4 regions of the Paenibacillus apii genome follow, and region 1 is predicted to be linked to each of the others. Evidence: predicted binding sites of a transcription regulator. Region 1 holds the regulator's gene; each other region holds the start of a gene.
The links. Region 1 encodes Rex, which represses fermentation and respiration genes when NADH is low (regulators of the CRP and FNR family bind a similar motif). Its sites were predicted from a motif close to TTGTGAAATATTTCACAA; they were not measured.
Positions count from the first base shown of each region.

Region 2: G5B47_RS06150 (cytochrome ubiquinol oxidase subunit I) is a predicted target of Rex. The motif match lies at 1,176-1,193, and genes of this name have one in related genera.
Region 3: qoxA (cytochrome aa3 quinol oxidase subunit II) is a predicted target of Rex. The motif match lies at 1,987-2,004, and genes of this name have one in related genera.
Region 4: nirB (nitrite reductase large subunit NirB) is a predicted target of Rex. The motif match lies at 2,448-2,465, and genes of this name have one in related genera.

Region 1 covers NZ_JAAKGU010000001.1:663,879-667,844, reverse strand. The annotation lists gene dinG (ATP-dependent DNA helicase DinG) at 1-564, shown strand, start outside; gene G5B47_RS03380 (redox-sensing transcriptional repressor Rex) at 885-1,535, shown strand; gene G5B47_RS03375 (amidohydrolase) at 1,525-2,823, shown strand; gene G5B47_RS03370 (cell wall elongation regulator TseB-like domain-containing protein) at 2,820-3,338, shown strand; gene G5B47_RS03365 (alpha/beta fold hydrolase) at 3,403-3,966, opposite strand, start outside.
Region 2 covers NZ_JAAKGU010000002.1:58,330-62,295, forward strand. The annotation lists gene G5B47_RS06135 (S1C family serine protease) at 1-278, shown strand, start outside; gene G5B47_RS06140 (cold-shock protein) at 568-768, shown strand; gene G5B47_RS06145 (cold-shock protein) at 864-1,094, shown strand; gene G5B47_RS06150 (cytochrome ubiquinol oxidase subunit I) at 1,308-2,711, shown strand; gene cydB (cytochrome d ubiquinol oxidase subunit II) at 2,698-3,717, shown strand; gene cydD (thiol reductant ABC exporter subunit CydD) at 3,717-3,966, shown strand, end outside.
Region 3 covers NZ_JAAKGU010000012.1:109,291-113,256, reverse strand. The annotation lists gene qoxB (cytochrome aa3 quinol oxidase subunit I) at 1-672, opposite strand, end outside; gene qoxA (cytochrome aa3 quinol oxidase subunit II) at 712-1,728, opposite strand; gene G5B47_RS21185 (polysaccharide deacetylase family protein) at 2,144-3,331, shown strand; gene G5B47_RS21180 (TetR/AcrR family transcriptional regulator) at 3,415-3,966, opposite strand, start outside.
Region 4 covers NZ_JAAKGU010000001.1:893,369-897,334, forward strand. The annotation lists gene nirB (nitrite reductase large subunit NirB) at 1-2,345, opposite strand, end outside; gene ric (iron-sulfur cluster repair di-iron protein) at 2,567-3,274, opposite strand; gene G5B47_RS04515 (hypothetical protein) at 3,384-3,966, opposite strand, start outside.

The DNA.
Region 1 (3,966 bases):
GCGGTAACGACGAAAGGACGCATGCTGGTGCTGTTCACATCCTACAAGATGCTGCGCCAGGTGTTCGACCCGCTCAAGGAAGTACTGGCTTCCGAGGAAATCACGGTGCTGGGCCAGGGGGTCGAAGGAGGGAGCCGGAGTAAGCTGCTCCGCCGCTTCCAGGATAATTCCGCTTCCGTTCTGCTTGGAACGAGCAGCTTCTGGGAAGGGGTGGATATTCCCGGCGACGCGCTAACCTGCCTTGCAATCGTAAGGCTGCCGTTTCAGCCGCCGAACCACCCTCTCGCGGAAGCCAAAGCCGAGCTGCTGCAGGCGCAAAAGAAGAATCCCTTCATGAAGCTGTCCGTCCCGCAGGCCGTCATCCGCTTCAAACAGGGATTTGGCCGCCTCGTGCGGACCGCGCAGGATCGCGGCATAGTTATCGTATATGATACCAGAGTAATCGAATCTTATTACGGGAAATACTTCCTGTACTCGTTGCCCGGACCGAAAATGGAGCATATGACGACAGAGCAGATGGTTCCGCGAATTGCCGAATGGCTCCAGCATGACGGAGCATCCTAAATTCGGGTGGCCGTGTGCAACATAGGTCAATCAAATGGGTTTAAGCTCTACAGCTTTTAAATACGGATCGGCCATTGTACAACATAGGTCGATCTCCCGGTTTTGTAGCTTTGTGCGGGTCCTGTAGCTAAATCCCGCCATTCGTAAAGCGTGTCCCGTTAGGGACGAAAAGCGATCCTTCACCGTCTGATCAAGGTCCCGCCCAACTTCCGCCAAACGCTAATTGCCTTTAGCGGGTGTCCAGAGGGCGGCAGCCCTTGGGGCCCTCCCTTGGAAGGGAGGGTTTGGGAGGGATCGAAAATCTTTTAGGAGGAGAACTCATGAAATCGGACAAAATATCGGAGGCCGTCGTCCGCAGATTGCCTGTGTATCTGCGGTTTTTGAACGAGCTTCACAGACGAGAAATCGCTACTGTTTCTTCTCAAGAGCTGGGACAGCGGCTCGACTTGAACCCGGCGCAAATTCGCAAGGATTTGGCCTATTTTGGAGACTTTGGAAGAAAAGGCATCGGCTACGACGTTCCGTACCTGATCGAGAAAATCCGTCATATCCTGAAGCTGGATCAGCCGATCAACGTTGCTTTGGTCGGAGCCGGTAACCTGGGTCAGGCGTTATCCAATTACAACATCTATTTAAAAGATACAATGAAAATAACGGCCGTCTTTGATTCCTATCCGCCGAAGGTTGGAACCAAAATCAATACACTGACTGTTCAGCCGATGGAAGAGCTTGCCCAAACCGTCCGGGATCAGGGCATCCGTATCGGAATCATTACCGTGCCCGATCAGGAGGCGCAGATTGTCGCGGATATTCTCATTGAATCCGGCATTGAAGCGATTCTGAACTTCGCGCCGGTCATTCTGAAGACGCCGTCAGAGGTTCGAGTGCATGCGGCAGACTTTACTACCGATCTGCAAAGCTTGGCGTATTATCTTCACGAAGGAAAGGAAGAGGAAGCCGATGGGCAATAAATGGATCATCCGCGGCGGCAAGTTTGCCGTGCCCGGCTCAGATAAGCCTGTGATCGATGGCTATATGGTTATCGATAACGATCTGATCACTTACATAGGGGAAGAACCGCCTGTGCTGGAGGAAGACATTCCGTCTTTTGACGGCAGCCGTTTGCTGTTCCTGCCCGGGCTGGTCAACACGCATGGGCATGCTGCGATGTCTCTCTTGCGCGGCTACGGAGATGATCTGGCGCTTCAGGTATGGCTTCAGGAGAAGATGTGGCCGATGGAGGGGAAATTCACCGGTGACGACGTGTACTGGGGAACCGCCCTGTCGGTATTGGAAATGCTGAAGGGAGGAACAACGACCTTCCTTGATATGTACGATCATATGGACCGTGTTGCCGAGGTGGCGGAAGCTTCCGGAATTCGCGCAGTCCTGATGCGGGGCGTTATCGGGCTGTGTCCGGCCGAAGTGCAGGATCAGAAGCTTGCGGAAGCGGTTGCTTTTGCAAAAGAGTGGCATGGCAAAGCAAGCGGCAGAATTACGGCCATGATCTCGCCGCATTCGCCATATACGTGCCCTCCCGATTATATCGAGAAATTCGTTCAGGCGGCCCATGATCTGGATCTGCCTATTCATACCCATATGTCCGAAACACGGCGGGAAGTGGAGCAGAACGTAACAGATTACGGCCTGAGACCCGTCGCCCATCTGGAGAAGCTCGGCATGTTCACCCGTCCGTCGCTCGTGGCGCATGGCGTGCATCTGACGGACGAGGAGATTGAGACTTTGGCCCGGCATCAGGTTGGAGTTGCCCACAATCCGGGCAGCAATCTGAAGCTGGCCAGCGGCGTAGCGCGAGTGCCCGAGCTGCTGAAGGCCGGTGTAACCGTGTCGCTTGGAACGGACGGCCCGGCAAGCAACAACAACCTGGACATGTTCGAAGAAATGCGCCTGGCTGCGCTGATTCATAAAGGGGTCTCCGGCGATCCGACCGCGGTTCCGGCCGCTGAAGCGCTGCTCATGGGTACGGAGTATGGCGCGAAGTCGGTGTTCCTGAATCAAGTGGGCCGTCTGGCTCCGGGGATGAAGGCCGATTTTATTGCGATTGATATCGACCAGCCGCATCTGCTGCCGCATACGGATCTTATATCACATGCCGTATACTCGGCCAGCGCCAAGGATGTGGAGCATGTATGGGTCGACGGCAAGCAGGTTGTGCAGCACGGAAAGTGCCTGACCCTTGACGAAGAGGAGATCCGCCGAAAGGCGCAGGAAGCGTTCGAGGACCTGCTGAAGCGATGAGAAAAAGGAGAAAATGGGGGTTATACGGGGCATTCCTGGCCCTGCTCCTTCTGTTTGGATTCTATCAATTTTTTGCTTATGTCCTAAAGGATACGTGGAGCGAGCGGAAAGAGGCCGAAGCCATTGCCACAAGCAGAGCGGCCCTTACTGAAATCGACCGGGCGCAGAAATCGATCTGGGACGAAAATGCCATCTACTGGGTTCTAACCGGCAAGAACAAAGCCGGGACCGACATGATGGTATGGGTGCGATTCACTACAGACGGAAAGCCGGTGCAAGGAGATAGCGCCGTGCATGCCGAGGAGCTGTCGCAAGGCACATCCGAGAAAAGAATGCGGCAGATCATCGCTTCCTCGCTTCCCGGCATCCAGATTAAGCGGCTGCTTCCCGGCGCGTACAACGGCGAATACGCTTGGCAGCTCTTTTATAAAGAGGGTGACCGGTATTATTACCGGTTCTACCGCTTTTCGGACGGTGAGCAGATCGGCGACGGATACAGCTTGCCCAACCGTTAGCGGGGCGCAAACGAAGAACCAGCCAAACCCTTGTGGGGATGGCTGGTTCTTTTTTTCATGGATTCTATTTATCGGACAATTCGGCGGCAAGTAAATCATAAAAAGGATCTTTAGCCATGCGTTCTTTCCAAGGCGTATGTCCGCAGTTCTCTAGCAAATGGTAATGAAAATCTTGAAGGACACCGGACAGAGGCTGTAAAACGCCTGAATAGGGATGAGGATCATGGATTCCGTGAATCGCGGTTACAGGACAGTAAATTTGAGACCCCAGCTTGAGTAGTTCGCCGGACGATCTGAGTCCACTGGCTTCCTTCCATATGTGCTGAAAAATATTCAAATCGACTTCCACATCGTCATTATCACTCGGTAGGGGATTGAAGACATCCGCTTTTTCCATTAGTTTTCCATATTGACGAAGGAGTTCATTCTTATTTGACTCTGGTTTTTGCAGAAAGGCCTCCAGTTCACGGACTCTTTGTCTATCCTCTTTGTTTAACCTGGCTAACCGGGTGGCCCGCAGATCTTTGGTGTATTGCTGCTCGAACGGAGCACTGCCTATAAGAATTAACTTCGATACGAGATCCGGGCAGGAGGCTGCAAAGATAAAAGATAACCAGGCCCCCCAGGA
Region 2 (3,966 bases), on a different contig from region 1:
TTCCGCTTGCCGAAGACCAGCGCAAGGCGCTCAAGCTGCCGAGCAGCGTCAAGGAAGGCGTCGTCGTTCTCGATGTCGTCGGGCCGGCCAAGGAAGCGGGACTCAAGCTGAATGATGTTATTACGAAATTTAATGGCCAGACTATCGATTCCACGCTGAGCCTGCGCAAATATTTGTACAATGAGACCCGGGTGGGCGACCCGCTCGCAATCACCTTCTACCGTGGCGGGGTAGAGAAGGAAGTTACGATTACGCTTGAAGAGAAACCGGGAGAATAAATTCCGAATTTGCAGGATATAATACTAAAGAACCGAGATAAGGCTGGCTGTGCTGGATTGGGGAGCTAGCCTTATATCGGAAAAAAATGGGTTTGCTACCGGTTGTTAGCTTGCCTTTGATGTCTTGTTGTGGTACTATGATAAAAGTCATAATTTAATTTGAACCCTGGAATTTCCACATTGAAAAGGGTTGTCAGGTTGGAAGAGCAGCCTTTTTCAATGTGTGAATTTTTTCTTTGCTCAAAGATAAAAGGAAACATGTTAATTTCAATTTTTGGAGGCATACAACATGCAAACAGGTACAGTTAAATGGTTTAACGCAGAGAAAGGCTTTGGCTTCATCGAAGTTGAAGGCGGAAACGACGTATTCGTACACTTCAGCGCAATCGTCGGCGAAGGCTTCAAATCGCTGGACGAAGGCCAACGCGTTGAATTCAACGTTGTTCAAGGCAACCGCGGACCGCAAGCCGAGAACGTTGTAAAACTGTAAATCAACCCAAGTACCGTCCCCGCTTGACAATAGTTGGGACGGTCTTTTTTTAAATCATAAACCAACCTTGCACCTAAAGAATGGAGGGAACGGCAATGAACTACCGGAAGAAACCGCTGGAAGAAGTCCCGGAAGAGAATACGGCCGTGTGGTCCTGCACGAATGATGACTGCAATGGGTGGATGAGAGATAATTTTACGTTTGAGGATGCGCCTGCCTGCCCGCTGTGCCATGCGCCGATGGAGCAGGGAATGCGAATGCTTCCGCAATTGATTAATTCAAGCAGCGATCCGAAATCGTTGAAAAAGAACATTTCCATTTCTTGATAGTGAAAGAAAGAAACAGATTTTCAAACGATAAGCTTTAAAGACGGATAACCGTCTTTTTTTTTGCTTTTGTCGAAAAATTTGTGATCAATGTCACAAATTTATTGATTTTTGTGTTGGAAAAGTGGAATTAAATGTGACATAAATCACACTTCACATCTTAAAATTTTGACAAAATAAAAAGCAATCAAACGGGGGGAAGGAAGGGAAAACATGGATACACTTATGCTGTCGCGCATGCAGTTTGCGTCGACAACGATTTTTCACTTTTTCTTTGTGCCGGTGACGATCGGATTGTCGTTCATCATCGCGATTATGGAGACGATGTACGTACGCAGCGGCAACGAAGAGTACAAGCGAATGGCTAAATTTTGGGGCAAGCTCTTCCTGGTTAACTTTGCGATCGGAGTTGTGACCGGAATTTTGCAGGAATTCCAGTTCGGTATGAACTGGTCGGATTACTCGCGCTTTGTCGGGGACGTATTCGGAGCTCCGCTTGCGGTTGAAGCCTTACTCGCGTTTTTCCTGGAATCGACGTTTATTGGAATTTGGATTTTCGGCTGGGAGAAGGTTTCGAAGAAGGTCCATCTGCTGTCTATCTGGTTTGTTGCGATCGGCACCACGCTATCGGCTTTCTGGATTCTGGCAGCGAACTCCTTCATGCAGCATCCTGTAGGGTTCACCATCAACAACGGCCGCGCGGAGATGAATGATTTTCTGTCGCTCATCACCAACGGTCAAGTTCTGGTTGAATTTCCGCATACCGTACTCGGCGCTTTTGCCACCGGATCCTTTCTGATTATCGGTGTCAGCGCGATTAAGCTGCTCAGAAAGCAGAACGTTTCGTTCTTTCAAAAATCTTTTAAAATCGCGGCGATCGTCGGCATCATTTCCTCGATCGGCGTTGCCTTTGCCGGCCACTGGCAGGCGCAATATCTGGTTGAGACCCAGCCGATGAAGATGGCCGCTTCCGAAGGCCTGTGGGGCAAGAGCGGCGACCCGGCGCCGTGGACGGTAATCGCCAATATCGATCCTGATAAAATGGAAAGCACGCATGAGCTGAAGGTTCCGTATTTGCTGAGCTTCCTCTCCTACAGTACATTCTCCGGTGAAGTCAAAGGGATGAAAGAGCTGCAGGCTGAGTATGAGCAAAAATACGGTCCGGGCAATTACATACCGCCTGTACGTACGACCTTCTGGAGCTTCCGGATTATGATTGCCGCCGGTATGGCGATGATTTTTATAACACTATGGGCTGTATATCTGATGTGGCGCAAGAAGCTGGATCAGCCTAACACCGGGTTCCTGCGCATCTGCTTATCCGGACTGCTGCTGCCTCCGATCGCCAATACGGCAGGCTGGGTCATGACGGAATTCGGGCGTCAGCCTTGGACCGTTTTCGGACTGATGACCACCGAGCAGAGCGTCTCGCCCAATATTACGGCAGGACAAGTCTTGTTCTCGCTCATTACCTTTAACGCTATCTATGGGGTTCTGTTGATCGTGCTGATCTATCTGTTCGTCAAAGTAATCAAAAAAGGCCCGTACGCCATCGACGAAGATTCGCATTCGACCGACCCTTATAACAAAAAGGAGGGACACCATGCTCTCACTTAATGAACTTTGGTTTGTGCTGATTGCGGTTCTCTTCGTCGGGTTCTTCTTCCTGGAAGGCTTCGACTTCGGTGTGGGGATGCAGTCCCAGCTGCTCCCGAAGGACGAACGGCAGCGCCGGGTGATGATCAACTCCATCGGCCCTTTCTGGGACGCGAATGAGGTATGGCTTATTACCGGGGCGGGGGCGATGTTCGCCGCTTTCCCCGAGTGGTATGCAACGCTGTTCAGCGGATTCTATGTACCGTTCGTGTTCGCTCTGTTCGGTCTGATTCTCCGCGGGGTGGCCTTTGAATACAGAGGCAAAGCGCAATCTGGGGGCTGGCGGACCACCTGGGATCTGTCGATCCTGATCGGCAGCTTCCTGCCGCCTTTCCTGCTGGCCATTGTGTTTGCGAGCTTCATCAAAGGTCTGCCGATTGACGGCGACATGCAGATGCACGCGGCCTTTTTCGGGGACATTGTGAATGTCTATACCGTGCTGGCGGGAGTTGCGGTCGTCCTGCTGTGCAATATCCACGGCTTGCTGTTCACGGCGCTTCGGACCTTCGGCGAGCTTCAGGAACGGGCGCGCAAACGGTCGCGAGCTCTGCTGCTGCCGACGGGTATAGTGCTGCTGGCTTTTGTCATCATGACTTACTTCCAGACGGATATTTTCAAAGTGCGCGGGGTGCTGCTGTGGGCTATTGCGGTGCTGGGGCTGGTCGCTTTTCTGCTCGCGGGTTATTTCAGCAAGCACAAGCGCGACGGCTGGGCATTCGGCATGACGGGCGCGGTGCTGGGCCTTTCGGTTATCGCCGTATTCGTGGGCCTGTTCCCGCGGGTAATGGTCAGCTCGCTCGGCGAAGCTTACAACCTGACGATTACGAACGCCGCATCCGGCCAATATTCGCTTAAAGTGATGACGATCGTGGCGGTGACCATGCTGCCGTTCGTGCTGGGCTATCAGGTCTGGAGCTATTTCATCTTCCATAAAAGGCTTAGCGATAAGGAGACTCTCGAATATTAATGGATAGAAATTTGCTTGGGTATAAAGGAGTTAGGCCGGTCTTTCTGGCGGTGGGATTCCTTACCCTGGTGCAAAGCTTGTCCATCTTGCTGATGGCGGGGTCGCTGGCCGAAGTCGTCTCCGCGCTGTTCGCGGGGAATCCGCTGAAGGAACAATGGGGCACTGCGCTGTTGTTCCTTCTTGCGTTTCTGGCGAGGCATGCCTGCGGCCTGCTGATGAGCAGTGTTTCGTACCGGTTCGCGGAGAAGA
Region 3 (3,966 bases), on a different contig from region 1:
GAACATCGGCATGCGCATCAGCGTCATGCCCGGAGCGCGCATCTTCAGAATCGTCACGATAAAGTTGACGCCTGTCATCAGTGTGCCAATACCGGAAATCTGCAGCGCCAGCGAGTAGTAGTTATTGCCGACCGTCGGACTGAACTCCAGACTCGCCAGCGGGAAGTAGGCGGACCAGCCGGCATCCGGCGACCCGCCGATGACGAATGAAATATTCAGCAGCATGGCTCCGAAGAAGAAGAGCCAGAAGCTGACCGCGTTCAGCCGCGGGAAGGCGACGTCGCGCGCGCCGATCTGCAGCGGCACGACAACGTTCATCAATCCGATAATAAATGGCATCGCCATGAAGAGAATCATAATCAGGCCGTGGGTCGTAAAGACCTCATTGTAATGCTGCGCGTCGAGAAATTTCATGTCCGGCGCGGCGGTCTGCAGGCGCATCATCATTGCGTCGATGCCTCCGCGGAACAGCATTAGCAGGGCAGCCAGGATGTACATGACGCCGATCCGCTTGTGGTCCACGGTCGTGAGCCATTCCCGCCACAGCCAGCCCCATTTTTTAAAAACGGTTAAACCGACGACAATCCCGATCGAGACGAGCGCGATGCTGATCATCGCCCCGTAGATCAGGGGTTCGCCGTGAACCTTGAATTTCTCCAAGTCAAAATTCATTGGGAGGACTCCTTTCAGATTGTTCGAGTAAGTCTAAAATTAATGGCTCTGGTGCGTAGCTTCAGCCGCAGGCGAGCTGGGCAGAGGAGAGTTCAGTTCAGGATTCGGCTTACTGTCGAATTCGCTCTGCTTCTCCGGAGCGGGAGACGGATGTACGTCCTTGTTCTCCTGGTGCTCCGTGTTGCCGTTGTCCATCTCCATGTTGCTGTGGTCCATGTCCATATGCTCGCTGTGCTCTCCCGGAGGAGGGCTGAACGACAGATGCGTGGACGAGAACGTCTCCTGTCCGACATGAGCCGTAGCCAGCAGCGATTTGAACTTGTCTTCGGTCAGCTGCGGAGCGGTTTCCTTGACGTCTTTTATCCATTGCTCATATTGTTCGGCGCTCATCGATCTAGCCGTGAACTCCATTTGGGCATAGCCCTTGCCGCTGAAGTTCGAGTTTCTGCCAAGAAAATCTCCTTGGGATTCGGCGACAAGATTCAGATAGGTCGTCATATCGCTCATCGCGTATTTCTGTCCGCCGAGCTGCGGAATCCAGAAGCTTGAAATCGGTCCGAAAGAATACAGCCGGAACTCGACCGGACGATTGACGGGGAAGTTCACATAGTTAACGGTTTCAATGCCTTCCTCCGGATAGCTGAAATGCCATTTCCAGTTGGAGGACGAAGCATAAATGACCATCGGTTTCTGATCCTTGTAGCCCTCGGGAACATTCTCCACGGCATTCGTCGTCTTCACCGTGACAACCGAGAGGAAGGCGACGATGATGATCGGAATGGCGATCCAAGTGGTCTCCAGCCATATATTTCCTTCTTCATGCGGAGGAATGTACCCTTCGTTGCTTTTTTTTGCACGGTACTTCACGAGCATGATAATGTAGAGGATGTAAACCACGGCCAGGACGCCGAGCATCGTCAGAATGGACAGGATGATCGTGTCGGACAGCGTTTTTGCGGCAGGTCCCTTCGGATCCAGAACGGTAATCGAACTGCATCCGGGCAGCAGCAGGAAAAGGCTGATAAACAATGCGTATAAAGGCCCTTTTTTGTTCATGATGAACTCCTTTCCTTAAATACTGGTTTTCATTAACCGGAAAACATCAACCTCTATCTATATTAGAAATTCCTTAATGGGAATGCAAAATACACAATATAGTCGTAATACCATATAAATCCTATAAAGTGGCGGTTTATTTAATTTTCTGTGTAGAAACTGTTACAAAATTCGAGATGATGTGATATAAATCACTGTCACTACGCTGTTTTGTGCCCTTTTTTTATTGTTCATAATTTGTTCATGAATTCACGAATGTTGCTAAGTTTGTCACAATTAAATCGCTGTTCCGTACGGTGTTTCGGCGGCGGTAACAAGTTTTTTGCCTGGTGGTTACATTCTCTCAAATTCGTCCAAATCTATTTATGATAAGGTTTAAGAGAACCCGACTACACAGGATAGGAGACTTGCCGCCTTGTCAATTAAAAAACTGTTGTTATGTGCCATTCTCTTTATCTTCATTATCCCATGGGGGGCAGGGACGGGAGCGGTTGCCGCGGAAAGCGGCGGAATTAAGCTGGCAATCAATGATAGTGTTACGGATATCCGTGCCGTGTGCGTGGAGTATACGTTCTATGTGCCGGTTCGCGAGCTTGCGGAGAAGCTGAAGCTCAGCTTTACGGGCACGCCGGAGGATCTAAGTCTAGCTGGAGATGCCGGAAGTCTCAGAATCTTGCAAGAGGGTAAGGGAATCACGGGGGACGGGACGGAAATAAGCCTGACTGTCTTTAAACGCGGAGACAACCTGATGGTTCCCGTGAAAATTGTTCCGCTGCTGGGATATGCCGTGTCCTATCGGCCCGATCTGCATTTGCTGCGGATTACGGACGGGACGCAGACGCTGGATGACTTCGCTTTTGCCGCGAAGTTCAAGAACGAGCTTGCGCCGGAGGAGCCGGCCGTGCCTGCCCCGGACCCGTCTCCGGCCGCGCCCGAATCTCCGGAATCTTCCTCGCCCCCACGGGATTCTTCCAAACCGGGAGCCCTGGGGAAAATCGTCTATTTGACCTTCGACGACGGACCGTCGGCGGCGACCGGGCAGCTGCTCGATATTCTGGATGAGCATGGCGCGAAGGCGACCTTTTTCATGCTGGGACCGCGCATCGAGCGTTTCCCGAATCAAGTGAAGCGCATGGTCCAATCTAAGCAGGGCCTCGGCCTGCATGGCATGACCCATATGAAGAGTAAATTTTACGCCTCGCCGTCAGCGGCGCTTGCCGAAATGAACCGGGACAATGCCTTGCTTAAGGCAGTCTCCGGAGAATTCACCAAGCTGATCCGCACGCCTTACGGCAGCAAGCCGTATTTTACGAAAGCCTTCAGAGATGAGGTGCTGGGCAGCGGCTACCGCCTGTGGGACTGGAACGTCGATTCGCTGGACTGGAAGTATGGGAGCGAGGGTGATTCCGTCTATGCCAATGTGGTCAGCCAGGTGAACAAGCTGGAGAAGGGCGCCGCCGCCCCGATTATTCTGATGCATGATCAGAAGGCGACGCTCAAGGTGCTGCCCCGTATTTTGGAGTATCTCCAAAAGAAAGGATACCGATACGAGATCATCACCTCCGCTCTGAGGCCGGTGAATTTCTGGCATGATACGCGTTGAACTTGTGCGGGCTCCCGTATAGAATTTCAAACTTAAAAAGCGTCCCGAAGAGCTCTATAGGCTTTCGGTGACGCTTTTTTTGGCTATTTTTCGCCGAATAGGTAAAGGCACAGCATGTCGGCTAGCTCCGCTTTAATACGGTCAGCTGAAACGCTTCCGCCGAAGAAGACAATACGGTCCACGACGCTGCTTACCGACTCGAAGACAACAACGGCGGCGGCTTCCAGATCGCTAACACACAGCTCCTGCTCGCTCAGCTTCAGAAACTCCACTGTTTTTCGCCGGCCTGTATCGTATTGGCTCTCCAGCATCTCCTTGATCCCCTCGTCGGCTAGCATCATAGCGGAAAGCTCCCGATGATAGCTGATGTACGGAGCGTGGGATTGAATAAGGCTGTCGATCATATGAGAGATGACCGTACGTTTGTCCGACTGCCTGGCGCTAAGCTGCGCCACTGTAGCGTCAACATGGGACTGCATCGCTTCACTGTGAATTTTAAGAACATCAAGAAATACATCGCGCTTGTCCGTGAAATAGGAATAAAAGCTTCCGGTGGAGACGCCCGCGGCGGCGGCGATCTGCTTGGTGTTCGTGCGGTGATAGCCTTTTTCGGAAAAGAGTTCGGCCGCCGCCTG
Region 4 (3,966 bases), 230 kb from region 1:
AAGGCAAAATCGATGCGCTGTGCAAGAGCCTTGCGTTCTTCCTCGTTGTCCAGAATAGCGGATTTGATCTGGTCCAACCCGAGGCGTTCCACCCATTCGGACGTTCTTTCCAGGTAATTTCCGGTTTCGCGGTAATACTGCATAACGGCGGAGCAGATTTCGACCAGCTCTTCGTCCGTCTTCACTTTGCAGAAGGAATCCGCGATCCGCGGCTTGATCCCCCCGTTGCCGCCGATGAACACTTCCCAGCCGCCGTCGTTGCCGACAATGCCAATGTCCTTCGTGCACGATTCTGCACAGTTCCGCGGACAGCCATTGACAGCCATCTTGAATTTGGCGGGGAAATCCAGACGCTCGTACTTCCGCTCCAGCATCGCTCCAACGCCCATCGAATCCTGGGTTCCGAACCGGCAGAACTGTGATCCGACACAGGTCTTGACCGTGCGCAGCGATTTAGCGTAAGCATAGCCGGAAGGCATGTCCAGCTCCTCCCATACTTTGGGCACATCCTCTTTCTTGACGCCGATCAAATCCAGACGCTGGCCGCCGGTTACTTTGACAACCTTGACATCATATTTAATAGAGACATCGGCGATTCTCTTCAGATCTTCCGGTGTCGTTACTCCTCCGTACATCCGCGGAACGACCGTGAAAGTGCCGTCCTTCTGGATGTTGGCGCTCATCCGCTCATTGACAAAGCGAGATTCCTTCTCGTCTTCATGCGTATCCGGGTAGATCATGCCCAGATAATAGTTGACCGCAGGACGGCATTTCGAGCAGCCTTCTTCCTGCTTCCAGCCAAGGACGTTCATGACCTCTTTGGTCGTCGTAAGCCCTTTGGCCCGGATTTCGGCCACAATTTCATCCCGGCTGAGCGTGGTGCAGCTGCAGATGCCGGTCTTCGCGCTCTGCTCGAAGCCGTCGCCAAGCACATATTGAAGAATCTGTTCCACGACCGGCTTGCAGCCGCCGCATGACCGTGTGGCGCCGGTGCAGGCTTTAATCTCATCCACGGTTGTAAAGCCGTTATCCTGAATCGCGTCAACGATTGCCTTCTTGGTCACGCCGTTACAGCCGCAGACGATTTCGTCGTCGGACATGCTTTCAACGGATGCCGTCTTCTTGGCCCCGCCTCCGCCGCAGCAGCCAGTGCCCATGACGTCCGCATAAATATCGTCAGTCATCTCCGCGTCCTGCTTCACCAGCTTTTGCAGGTTAGCGGATTCCGTCACATCGCCGAACAGAACAGCGCCGACGATCATGTTGTCCTTCAGCAAAATTTTCTTGTAGGTTCTCTTCCAGTCATCTTTGGCGGCGATAACCGTGTGCTCCGGCGTGTCGATAAATTCCCCGGCGGAAAAGACGTCCACTCCGGAAATTTTCAGCTTGGTCGAGACGACCGAGCCTTCATACGGCTTCGTTTCCGCGCCGCACAAATGCTTCGCGAGCACATTTCCCTGTTCGAACAGCGGAGCTACCAGACCGTAGCAGGCGCCTCGGTGCTCAGCGCATTCACCCACGGAATACACATTTTCAAGCGAAGTTTGCAGATAGTCGTCCACCACGATGCCCCGGTTCACTTCAATTCCGCTGGCCTTCGCTACCTCCACATTCGGCTTAATACCGACCGCCATGACTACGAACTGCGCTTCAAGCTCCGTGCCGTCGCTGAAGCGCAAACCGCTCACCCGCTCTTCGCCGGTCAGCTCAACCGTCTGTTTGCCCATGGCGAACTTGACACCCTGGCGTTCCAGTTCCGCTTTCAACATCGAAGCCGCGGTATGATCCAGCTGCCGCTCCATCAGATCCTCCATCAGGTGGACGACGGTTACGTCCATGCCCAGGTTCACAAGCCCTTTGGCCGCCTCAAGTCCAAGCAGTCCGCCGCCGATAACGGCCGCTTTGTTATACTCCTTCGCTGCTTGCAGCATCGTTTCGCAGTCGGCAATGTCCCGGAAGCCGACGACGCCTTCCTTGCCGCTGCCGGGAATCGGCAGAATGAACGAATTTGACCCGGTGGCGATAATGACTTTATCGTAATCGGCGGTCAAACCGTTCTCCGCGATAACCTTCCGTGATTCTCCGTCAATGCGGGTCACTGCGGTTCCAGTATGCAGCGTAATGCCGTTCTCCTTGTACCAGTTCCAGTCGTTCAGGATAATATCGTCAACGGTTTTGCTTCCTTCGAGGACGTATGACAGCATAATGCGGTTATAGTTGGGATATGGCTCGCTGCCGAAGACGGTAATGTCATAATTGCCGCCCAGCTTCAGAATCTGTTCAATGGTGCCCACGCCTGCCATGCCGTTGCCGATCAATACTATTTTTTCTCGATTCGATGTCATTGTCAGGTCCTCCCTCAAAAGCTTTCGTAATCAACTCTCGTGCGTTATAACGGAATTATACTGTTTAAATTTTAACTAGGCGGGTGACCACAGTCACTCCAATAGTGAATGTTTTCACATCAATCTGTAACAAATATTGTTATTTCCCCTCTTGACAAACGGAAATAAGCCGATTCTCCAAGGATACTCCAGGGAAAATCGGCAGCTTTTCGATGCTGAAACTAGGCTTGATATCTCGGGAACAAAACGTTATTCTCCAGATGAACATGCTCGAAGGTCATGCCTTCCAGTTCTTCCAGCCGCGCATAGGTCAGACGGTAAGTCGTGCAGGCATGCTCGGGCGGGGTAAAATCGCCGGTAACGGCGCGAAGCTGTTTGAGAATGTTGCCCGCGGCGTCATGCTCTTCCTCTAAATCATGGAGAGACCAGCGCAGTGCAGACAGGGACTCTTCGTTTCCATCCTGCTCATAGGCAAGAATACTCGGGAAATCCTGCTCTTCTTCCTTCGCCGTATGCTCGAGCAGCTCATCTTTCAGCTGGTTGAACAGGCGGTAGACTTCTTCCAAATGCGGGGAATCCCCGCCGTGTACACGATAGACCTTCGTGACGTTCTGGCCGATCAGCGGCAGCTCTTCTCTCAGAAAGCGGTGATGCTTATCCACAATGTGGGCAATCAGCTCTTCAGACTTGGCTCCGTTCCAAGCGGTATCCTCTTCAAGCACCGGGTACTGCTCCAGCAGCTTGTACAAATCGCCGATGACGGTGTCCGCTTCAAGACCGCGCTCAATTGCCGCCTCCCGAAGCGGCTTTGCGCCGCCGCAGCAGAAATCGATTTTGCTTGCTTTGAAATAATCCGCAGCTTTCGGGAACTGCAGGACGATTTCTTTTACCAATGTATCGCTATTAAACAAAGGTTGTTTGACGCTCATTGTGACTCCTCCTTAGGGGTTACTTATTGATCTGCTTCTACAATAACCCCTGAGGGAGAGCCTCCGCGTGATTTGAATCACGTCAATTCGAAAATATTGTTGAACAGCCTTACTGCACATAAGCTTCCATATAGGTTCGTTTGCCCGCCGCATCCTTCAGATAAGGACCGAGTCCGGCAAATTTAGCTTGATTAACATATACCCCGGTCATCCATCTTCCCTCCGTCAACCCGTCATCCCATTGAAGAACAAGGTCAGGAGCCGCGATCCATTCCTGATAGACGCGGACATTGGTGTCCGTGTAGGCTTTACATGGTTTTGACAACTCCCGGAAACGGGCATCATTAACATAAGTCGGCACAAAATAGGCTGTAATCGTCTCCAGATCGTCATCATCCAGAAAAGGGTCCCCGCCCAAAAAAGGATGGAGCATCAGCGTTTTTTCAAACAGTCCCCAGATCGCGGCCTGGAGAATCAGGCTCTGTCTTCGGCCGTTGTGAAACGTGTACGTGCGCGGCTGATCCGGCAGGTCCGCCTCGCGCTTCGTCTCGCCCTGCTCCAGACAGTGTCTTTCGCACCCGATGCACTTCCAGCCCGAAGGTCCTTGAATCCATTTCTGAAACACCGTTCCGCCGTCGCCGTTGCCTTTATACAGGGAAGAAATAATGCTGTAAGGCACTCCGAATGAAGCG